DNA from 3 places in the Arthrobacter sp. 05T442 genome. Region 2 is predicted to be linked to each of the others. Evidence: riboswitches for the same ligand, from Rfam matches in the RefSeq annotation. Region 2 holds a riboswitch; each other region holds the start of a gene.
The links. A riboswitch is a leader RNA that binds a small molecule or an ion and turns the genes downstream of it on or off. The one in region 2 is predicted to bind S-adenosylmethionine.
Positions count from the first base shown of each region.

Region 1: another riboswitch for S-adenosylmethionine. It lies ahead of AC1DES_RS08700 (aminotransferase class V-fold PLP-dependent enzyme); the one in region 2 lies ahead of AC1DES_RS18580 (bifunctional o-acetylhomoserine/o-acetylserine sulfhydrylase).
Region 3: another riboswitch for S-adenosylmethionine. It lies ahead of AC1DES_RS11980 (DUF1737 domain-containing protein); the one in region 2 lies ahead of AC1DES_RS18580 (bifunctional o-acetylhomoserine/o-acetylserine sulfhydrylase).

Region 1 is NZ_JBFTKM010000006.1:151,473-154,733, reverse strand. Features, by position in the region: gene rsgA (ribosome small subunit-dependent GTPase A) at 1-242, shown strand, start outside; gene hisN (histidinol-phosphatase) at 332-1,144, shown strand; SAM riboswitch class IV at 1,224-1,337, shown strand; gene AC1DES_RS08700 (aminotransferase class V-fold PLP-dependent enzyme) at 1,372-2,841, shown strand; gene AC1DES_RS08695 (class I SAM-dependent methyltransferase) at 2,960-3,261, shown strand, end outside.
Region 2 is NZ_JBFTKM010000032.1:14,890-18,150, reverse strand. Features, by position in the region: gene AC1DES_RS18580 (bifunctional o-acetylhomoserine/o-acetylserine sulfhydrylase) at 141-1,457, opposite strand; SAM riboswitch class IV at 1,522-1,637, opposite strand; gene AC1DES_RS18575 (VOC family protein) at 1,845-2,483, shown strand; gene AC1DES_RS18570 (CPBP family intramembrane glutamic endopeptidase) at 2,640-3,261, opposite strand, start outside.
Region 3 is NZ_JBFTKM010000011.1:22,788-26,048, reverse strand. Features, by position in the region: gene AC1DES_RS11990 (glycosyltransferase family 2 protein) at 1-281, opposite strand, end outside; gene AC1DES_RS11985 (ATP-grasp domain-containing protein) at 268-1,200, opposite strand; SAM riboswitch class IV at 1,489-1,603, shown strand; gene AC1DES_RS11980 (DUF1737 domain-containing protein) at 1,617-1,928, shown strand; gene AC1DES_RS11975 (rhodanese-like domain-containing protein) at 1,925-2,350, shown strand; gene AC1DES_RS11970 (O-succinylhomoserine sulfhydrylase) at 2,351-3,261, shown strand, end outside.

The sequences.
Region 1 (3,261 bases), on a different contig from region 2:
TGGCCCATGTGGATCCGGACCGGATCCTGCGCTCCTTCCCCGACCTCGAGCCGGGAACCGATGACTGCGAGCGTGGCTGCAAGCACGATTCCACCGCCGTCAACTGCGGGGTCGACGCCTGGGTGGCCGCCGGCCACGCGGGAGCCTCCGGCCCGGCCCGGCTCGCCTCCCTGCGCCGGCTGTTGGGGACGGACCCGCGGATGGAAGCCCAGGACGTCAAGGAACTGGGCACCGTCTCGTAGGGCCTACGGCCGGGCTGCCGGTCCCCCGGCCTGCGGCGCCGCGACGTGGCCTACCGCCTGCCGGCCCGCTTTGGCGGTAGTTTGGAACCATGAGTCAACCCGCTTCGAGCTACAACGATGACCTGCGCCTTGCCCATGTACTGGCAGATTCCGTAGATTCCCAGACCATGAGCCGCTTCAAGGCGCTCGACCTTCGGATAGAGACGAAGCCCGACCTCACGCCTGTGACCGACGCCGACAAATCCGCGGAGGAGGCCATCCGGGGCCAGCTGTCCCGTTCCCGCCCCCGCGACGCCGTCCTCGGCGAGGAATTCGGCAGTTCCGGCCATGGCTCCCGCCGCTGGATCATCGACCCGATCGACGGCACCAAGAACTTTGTCCGTGGCGTCCCGGTCTGGGCCACCCTGATCGCCCTCGTGGACGAGGGCGAACCGGTCGTCGGCGTCGTCAGCGCCCCGGCACTGGGGAAGCGCTGGTGGGCGGCCAAGGGTGCCGGCGCCTACACGGGCCGATCACTTGCTGCGGCCACCCGGCTGCGGGTGTCCAACGTCTCCGAGCTCTCGGACGCCTCACTGTCCTACTCGAGCCTGACCGGCTGGAAGCAGCGCGGCAACCTGGACGAGTTCCTGGGCCTCACCGAAGAAGTCTGGCGCACCCGGGCCTACGGCGATTTCTGGTCCTACTGCCTGGTGGCCGAGGGCGCGGTCGACATCGCCTGCGAGCCGGAGCTGAACCTCTACGACATGGCCGCCCTGGTGCCGATCGTGACCGAAGCCGGCGGCCGCTTCACGTCCCTGGAAGGCGAAGACGGCCCGTTCGGCGGCAACGCCCTGGCAACAAACTCGATCCTCCACTCAGAAGTCCTGAAGCGCCTCAACCCGGGCCTGGACGACCTCCTCTAAGCGCCCGTCCCGTAACAAAGCGCTTCACATTGGCGCCGGGCCTTTTCCCCGGCTGCGCGGATGTCCTAGGCTCGAAGCAGGTCACGAGTGCCAGCGCAAAACCCCGGTTTGCTGGCCGGCAACCCTCCATTCGCGGTGGGGTGCCCCGGGTGACGACCTGGCCGGTCCGGTACGGACCCGGCAAGCGCGGATCCCCGGTGCGTGGGGTCCTTTTCGAGCGAGGTCCCATGACAACTGCCACTTTTCCCGCCGCCATCCGTGCCACAGCAGGCTCCCAGGCCGGCCGCCCCGACGTTCTGCTGTCCGGTGCGGACTCCGACGCACGGTTCGCCATCGCCCGCCGGCCGCTCTCCGCGGTAACAGGTGCAGAGATCCAGGCTCCGCTGATCAACGGCGGACACGTCCGCTACGCCAATCTGGACTACGGCGCCTCGGCCCCCGCCCTGTCCGTGGTCTCTGCCTACCTGAACGAGATCCTGCCGTTCTATGCGAGCGTGCACCGCGGCGCTGGCTACGCCTCCCAGATCAGCACGTCGGTATACGAGAACGCCCGGAGCATCGTGCGGGACTTCGTCGGCGGCCGCGCCGATGACTCCGTCATCTTCACCCGGAACACCACCGACTCCCTCAACCTGCTGGCCGGATGCCTGCCCGTGAGCGGGGGCCGGCACACCGGCGAGGTGCTCTACCTCGACATCGAACACCACGCCAACCTCCTGCCGTGGCAGAGCGTGCCCCACCGCAGTGTCGTCGCGGCCCCCACCCTCACGGCCACGGTGGAGAAGCTGCGCGGGGAACTGGCGCACGGGGGCATCAGCCTGCTTGCCGTGACTGGAGCCTCCAACGTCACCGGGGAAATCCTGCCCGTCCGGAAACTGGCCGCCCTGGCGCACGAGTTCGGGGCGAGGATCGTCGTCGACGCCGCCCAGCTGGCGCCGCACCGGCGGATCGATATCGCCGCCGACGACGTCGACTACGTCGCCTTCTCCGGCCACAAGCTGTACGCGCCGTTCGGTGCGGGCGTCCTGGTGGGACGCCCCGACTGGCTCGACGCCGGCACCCCGCACCTGGCCGGCGGCGGCGCCGTCCGTGACGCACGGCTCGATTCGGTCAGCTGGACCACCGGCCCCGCACGGCACGAAGGCGGATCCCCCAACGTCCTGGGCGCGGCGACGCTGGCCCGCGCCACGGAAGTGATCGCCGCCCTGGACCAGGAGCAGTGGCACGCCCATGAGAACGCCATCCGCGCTTTCCTTGTCGACGGGCTCCAGGGCATCGACGGCGTGAGCGTCCACCACATCTTCACAGACACCACTGCAGATGGCGACGGGGAGGGCACCGGCACCATCGGCGTCGTCAATTTCTCGGTCGAAGGCTACGACGCCGGCCTCGTGGCCGCCTATCTCTCGGCCGAACACGGCATCGGCCTGCGCGACGGCCGCTTCTGCGCCCACCCGCTGCTCAAACGGCTCGGCCTGCCCGCCGGCTCCCTGCGGGCCAGCTTCGGCCTCGGCTCACGGCTGGAGGATGCACAGCGGCTGCTGGCCGGCATCGAACGACTCCGGCAGACCGGACTTGGCTGGGACTACGTGGTGGACGCCGGCCGGTGGGTGCCGGCGAACGACACCCGCAGCTACCCGCACTGGGCGCCGAACACACCCGGCACCGCAGGCGCGGCGCCGTGTACTGAAGACTAGGCCCTGGCGGCCAGGCGCCGAAGGCCAGTCACTGAAGACCTCGCCCTGAAGGCCAGCGCGAGTGCGGTAAATTCGAAGGGTATCCACAACACCAGGACTTTCCCGAAGGAGATCGCACGTGGCACGCGGCGGCCCCAGGCTCCACAACGGACCCAAACTCCACAGCGGGCGGCGCCAGGAGCTCGGGCAAAGCTTCCAGGACGGCGGGGAACACTACGAGCGTGTCCGCCCGGGCTACCCTGGCGAATCCGCAGACTGGCTGATCCCGGCCGGGGCGCGGAATGCCGCGGACATCGGCGCCGGAACCGGCAAGTTCACCGCGCTGCTGATCGATCGTGGACTGCACACGGTCGCGGTCGATCCCTCGGCGGACATGCTGGAACAACTGCGCCGGACGCTGCCGGGGGTCCCCGCCGTCGT
Region 2 (3,261 bases):
CGAAACCCGGTGCGGGAATGGCCAAGATTGTGACTTCCATGTGACAGGACTGCGTCCTGTACACCGAGACCGCCGGAAACCGACGAGTTCGCCCGGGCCTTACGGCGACGTCGACGGTTTCCGGCGAATTCGGGGTGTCCCTAGGCGCTCTTCGCGGCGCGGAATCCGGCGTCGAGGTCCGCGATGATGTCATCGATGTGCTCCAACCCGACGGAGAGCCGCACGAGTCCCGGGGTGACGCCGGCGATCTCCTGCTGCTCCGGCGTCAGCTGGCTGTGCGTGGTCGACGCCGGGTGGATGACGAGGGAACGGACGTCGCCGATGTTCGCCACGTGCGAGTGCAGTTCCAGGGCGTCGACAAAACGCTTGCCGGCCTCCGCTCCTCCGGCGATGTTGAACGCGACGACGGCGCCGGTCCCCTTGGGCCCGTATTTGCGGCCCCGCTCGTACCAGCGGCTGGACGGCAGCCCGGCGTAGGCGACGGATTCGACGTCGTCCCGCGCCTCCAGCCATTCGGCCACCCTGACGGCGTTGGCGACGTGTCGTTCGACGCGCAGGCTCAGGGTTTCGATGCCCTGGGCGATGAGGAAGGCGTTGAATGGTGAGACCGCCGAGCCAAGGTCGCGCAGCAGCTGGACCCGGGCCTTGAGGATGTAGGAAAGGTTGGCGCCCAGGGCGCCGTCTTTGCCGAGGTCGCGGGCGTAGACGAGGCCGTTGTAGGTGGGGTCCGGGGTATTGAAGCCTGGGAACCGCGCGGGGTCCTTGCCGAAGTCGAAATTGCCGGAGTCCACGATCACGCCGGCGATCGCAGTACCGTGCCCGCCGAGGTACTTGGTGGCGGAGTGCACCACGATGTCCGCACCCCACTCGATCGGCCGGATCAGGTACGGGGTGGAGAGGGTGTTGTCGACGATCAGCGGCACGCCCGCCTCGTGCGCCACCTTCGAGACGCCTTCGATGTCCAGCACGTCCTGGCGCGGGTTGGAGACGACCTCGCCGAAGAACAGCTTGGTGTTGGGCCGGACGGCGCCGCGCCACTGCGCCAGGTTGTCGGGGTCCTCGACGAAAGTGACGGAAATGCCGAACTTCTTCAGAGTGTGGGCCAGGAGGTTATAGGTTCCGCCGTAAAGGCTGGGGCTCGCCACCACGTGGTCGCCGGCCTCGGCGACGTTGAGGATTGCTAAGGTCTCCGCGGCCTGGCCGGAGCTCAGGAGCAGGGCTGCGAGTCCTCCTTCCAGACTGGCCACGCGCTGCTCTACGGCATCCTGGGTGGGGTTGCCGATCCGGGTGTAGATCGGGGCGAGCTCGGCCAGGGCAAAGCGGTTGGCGGCACTTTCAGCGCTGGGGAACACGAACGACGTCGTCTGGTAGATGGGCAGGGACCGGGCGCCGGTGGCGCTGTCCGGCTCCTGGCCGGCGTGGATCTGGCGGGTTTCGAAGGACCAGGCATTGGACATTGGAGAGCTCCTCAAGTAACCGGGCACAGCCCGCCCCCGGGACCATCGGTCCGGGACGGCACAGGCGCCGCGCTTGCCCTCCGGCGGGCGCCGGACGGCCAGGTCTTCACCCGGGGCACCCCACCGCGATACGAGGGTTGCCGGCCAGCAAGCCGGGGCTGTGTGCTGGCACTCATGACCTGGCATCAGTCTAGGAAGACCCGTCCGGCGCTGGATAGCTTTGTGACGAAAATGAAGATGACGGGCGCTGTGGCCGCGCCCCAGGGAACTGGAACCCGCGCGCTGGGGGCACCAGCGGGCGCGCCGCACAGGGACCCCGAATGACATCCCACCACGGTTAGGGGACCCTAAGCTGAGAGCTCCATCACAAAGTGCCAAGATGAGGGCATGCGCATGGATCACGTCTCTTACGCCTGTGAACACGATGGCTTGGCAGCCACCACCGAACGAATCGCAACTGCCCTCGGCGTCGAAGCCGTGAAGGGCGGAGTGCACCCCCGATTCGGGACCCGCAACATGATCATCCCGCTCGCGGGACACAAGTACCTGGAAGTCGTGGAGGTCCTGAACCACCCGGCGTCGGACAAGGCCCCGTTCGGCCAGGCAGTCCGTGCACGCTCCGAAGCGGGCGGCGGCTGGATGGGCTGGTGCGTCGAGGTCGACGACCTCGCCCCCTTCGAGGAGCGGCTGGGCCGCGCCGCCGCCAACGGCAACCGGAAGTTCCCGGACGGCCGCGAGCTGGTCTGGAAGCAGATCGGCATCCTCGGACTCATCGCCGACCCCCAGGTGCCCTACATGCTCAAGTGGGAGGGCGATCCGGCGCTTCACCCCTCCAACGCCTACGAGAGCAACGTCAAGATGTCGGCCCTGACCATTGCCGGCTCGGCAGCACGGGTCACCGAATGGCTCGGCGAACCCGTCGAGAAGCCGCTGGAAGACGTGGCCGTGAACTGGATCGCGCCGCACGGCACCCCCGGCATCCTCTCTGTCACCTTCGAAACAGCCTCCGGAGCCGTCACCATCTGAGGCCCTGACCGCCCCGCACTTCGGCCGCCATCAGCGGGTGTCAATGACGTCACCCATCGATGGCGGCCGATATTTCTTAAGCAACTCGGGGTCACTTACCGCCCGTCCGGGGGCTCCGGATGGGCCTTAAATGACCCCGCGTTGGTTTGGCGGGGCTCAGCCCAGGCCGATCGCCTTGCCGAAGAGGCTGAAGCCGACGAACGCCACCGTGTCCAGGATGGCGTGGGCGATCACGAGCGGCATCACACGGCGGGTCCGGGTGTAAATGAGGGCGAAGATGACGCCCATGATGGCGTTGCCGATGAACGGTCCGAAGCCCTGGTACAGGTGATAGCTGCCGCGCAGCATGGAACTGGCGAAGATCGCCACGGGCATGCTCCAGCCGAACTTGCCGAACCGGTCCAGCAGGTAGCCCACCACGATCACTTCCTCCACGATGCCGTGCCTGACTGCGGACAGGACCAGCACCGGCACCGTCCACCAGTAGGAGTCAAGCGCACTCGGGATGATCGCCGTCGTGATGCCGAGCGCCCGCCCGGCGGCGTAGAGGCCCAGCGAGGGAACCCCGATCATGGCGGCGAGTCCCACACCCTGCAGCAGGTCCTTGCCGGGCCTGGCGAAGTTGAAGCCGAGCTTCCGGAACGCCGAGGTGCCGTGCTCGCCGGCCGGACGGTGCTCCGTCAGGAAGTAGATCACCAGGACCACCGGGACCAGGGCGAAGACGATGTCCAGCAGTTGGTAGGTGAGGTCGAAGTATTCGCGGGTGCTCTGCGAGCGG
Region 3 (3,261 bases), on a different contig from region 2:
ACGAGGATGACGTCGTACCGGTCGTACCGGGTGAGCTGGATGGACCGAACGCAGTCCTCAATGACTCTTGCCTCGTTGTAGGCCGGGACAATGATCGAGACGCTGGGCCACTCATCCAGGAGAGTTGGCACACCGCGGCGCCGCCGACGGGAGGCCCGGACTTCGAACCAGACCGCCAACGGCAGGATCAGGAGCTTCACGAGACCGAACACGAGGATCGGCAAGCCGAGGAGCAAAAGCAGGAACAATGCCCCCGGGACGGCTGGTTCAAACCAGGACACTGGCGTAGGCTCCCGCGCCTGGCCGGAACGATGCCGGGTTGAAAGAGGGAAGCGTGAACGACGCCAGGACGGCATCGAGGAGTTCGGGAGCAGCTTCGCTGTTCGCGCCGAAGCGGGCGGTCACCGCAAGCACCACCGGGGTCCCGTCCCCGCGTCGTCGGACATCGACATCGACCGGGCCGGCCAGACCGAGAGCCCGGACGGCAGCCATCGCCACATTGCCCACATCCATGGACTCTCCCGTTCCCAAACGGCGGGCGGACACCGCGTTGCCGTGGGCCAGTTCGGTCTTTTCGACGACGATGGCGAACGGCGCCGTGCTGTTGTGCGCGGGCGTGCCGAAGACCATGGGCCCGTACTCGGCGCCAGGGATGAACTCCTGGACAATCTGCCCTTCCGGAAGGCTGGCCCAATCCACGCCGGTGGTGCCGTCGACGACGATCACCCCGCGCCCGCCGCGGCAGACCCGCGGCCTGATCACGACAGGGCCGCCGAGCGCGGCCATCGCGGCGCCTGCGTCGGCGAAATCACCGGGGACGCCGAAGCGGGGGACGGGGACGCCTCCCTGCCGGAGTTGCCACGCGGTGAAGAGCTTGTCGTTGGCGAGGGCCACCGGGCCGGGGTCCCCGATGATGACGCGCACGTCCGCCCCGAACCCGGCACGGGCTGCCGCGATATGCGGAAGTTCCTCGCTGAGCGTCGGGATCACCAGGTCGATCTTCTCGCTGGCAATGAGCCGGCGCAGCGCCGAAATCCTTTCCGGATCGGTGGCGGGAGGGACCGCCACGACGGTGAGGCCGGCCTCGGCGGGAAGGTCACGGAAGTCTGTGCCGAGGACCGGAAAGCCCCGGGCCCTGAGCTGGGCGGCGACGGCGCGGCCCGCGGGCCCGCCGATGCCGGTGACGAGGATGCGGGGCATCAGAGTTTCTCCATTTCGGTGCTGAGCGGGCGGACGGGAGCTAACCGAACGTGCACTCCCAGTAAATGCGAGCGGCCCGGGGGAACGCCCGAGTAGGCACCACTCGAACTGTCGGGCCGGAACCGGAATCCCGCACAGGTAATACCTCTCTTGTGGCACTACGGCGCCTTGTCTTTGACCGCCGGGCCCCGAACCGTCCAGGGACACTGAGCGCCGCGGGCGGGCCGGTTACTTAACATGACGACGGCGGCGGTGCGGGCCGGAGAAGTAAGTGTTACGTTTTTGGGGAGTAATGAGAACCGGCGTCAAGCCCTGACTGGCCGGTCGGCAACCCTCCTCCCACGGCGGGGTGCCTCAGGTGAAGACTCGGCATCATCGACCATTCGATCTGCAAGCGTGAAAGAAGGAGATCCGTCATGCCTGACGCGTCCACCCCAGCGGCACCTCCCGCCGCACCCGAAACGGCCGCGGAGGAAAAACTGGCCTACCGGCTGTTCACCGGCCCCGATGACCGCGCCTTCTGCGAGCGTGTCTCGGCCGCACTGGCCGACGGCTACGTCCTGCATGGAAGCGCCTCCGCCACCTTCAACGGCAGTACCGTGATCGTGGCGCAGGCCGTCGTCCTGCCGGCCGCCATCGCCAGCGCGGACGCCGCCGTCGCCAGCGCTGTGGATGATCTGGAGAGCGACGGTTTCGGCTCGGAAGACGCCTTCGAGGGCCACGCATGAGCTACGCCGGAGACCTTAGTCCGCAGGAGGCCTGGGCCAAGCTGCAGGACGGCGCCATCCTGGTGGACGTCCGCACGGAGGCCGAATGGGCCCACATCGGCATCCCGGAAACCGCGGCCGCGACCGCGACCGAACAGCCAAACGGCACCCTGTTCATCCAGTGGAACCTTGCCGGCGGCATCCCCAATTCGCGGTTCATCGCCGAACTGAAGGCGCGGGTGCCGGAGGACACCGCCGTCGAACTCGTGTTCCTCTGCCGCTCCGGGGCCCGCTCCATCGCTGCCGCGACCGCAGCCACGCAGGCCGGGTACACCTCGTACAACGTCCTCGAAGGCTTCGAAGGCGAACCGGACCGCTACGGCGACCGGACCGTCAACGGCTGGAAGAACCGCGGCCTGCCCACCAGCATTGGAAAGAAATAAGTGACTTTCAACCCCGACGCCGCCGGCTGGAGCCCCGACACCCAGGCTGTCCGCGGCGGCCTTGACCGCACCGGCTTCCAGGAAACCACCGAACCGATCTTCCTGAACTCCGGATTTGTCTACGAATCCGCCGCCGCCGCCGAGCGCGCATTCACCGGCGAGGACGACCGCTTCGTCTACTCCCGCTACGGCAACCCCTCGGTCGCGACCTTCCAGGAACGGCTCCGGCTGCTCGAAGGCACCGAGGCATGCTTCGCCACGGCATCGGGCATGTCAGCCGTCTTCACCGCTCTCGGCGCGCTGCTCGGGGCCGGTGACCGTGTGGTCGCGGCCCGCTCGCTCTTCGGCTCCTGCTTCGTGATCCTCAACGAGATCCTGCCCCGCTGGGGCGTGGAGACGGTCTTCGTCGACGGCCCGGACCTGGACCAGTGGCGGACCGCGTTGTCCAAGCCGACGACGGCGGTCTTCTTCGAGTCGCCGTCGAACCCGATGCAGGAAATCGTCGACATCGCCGCGGTGAGCGAACTCGCGCACGCCGCGGGAGCCACCGTCGTCGTCGACAACGTCTTCGCCACTCCCCTCCTGCAGCGCTGCGGAGACCTCGGCGCGGACGTGATCGTCTACTCCGGCACCAAGCACATTGACGGGCAGGGCCGGGTCCTGGGCGGTGCCATCCTGGGAACCAAGGAGTTCGTGGACGGGCCCGTCAAGCAGCTCATGCGGCACACCGGTCCGGCACTGTCCGCCTTCAACGCCTGGGTCCTGGCCAAGGGCCTGGAAACCATGGCGCTGCGCGTCAACCACTCCTCGGCGTCGGCGCTGCGCCTGGCCCAATGGCTGGAAGAGCAGCCCGCCGTCAGTTGGGTCAAGTATCCGCTGCTGCAGTCCCACCCGCAGTACGAGCTCGCCGC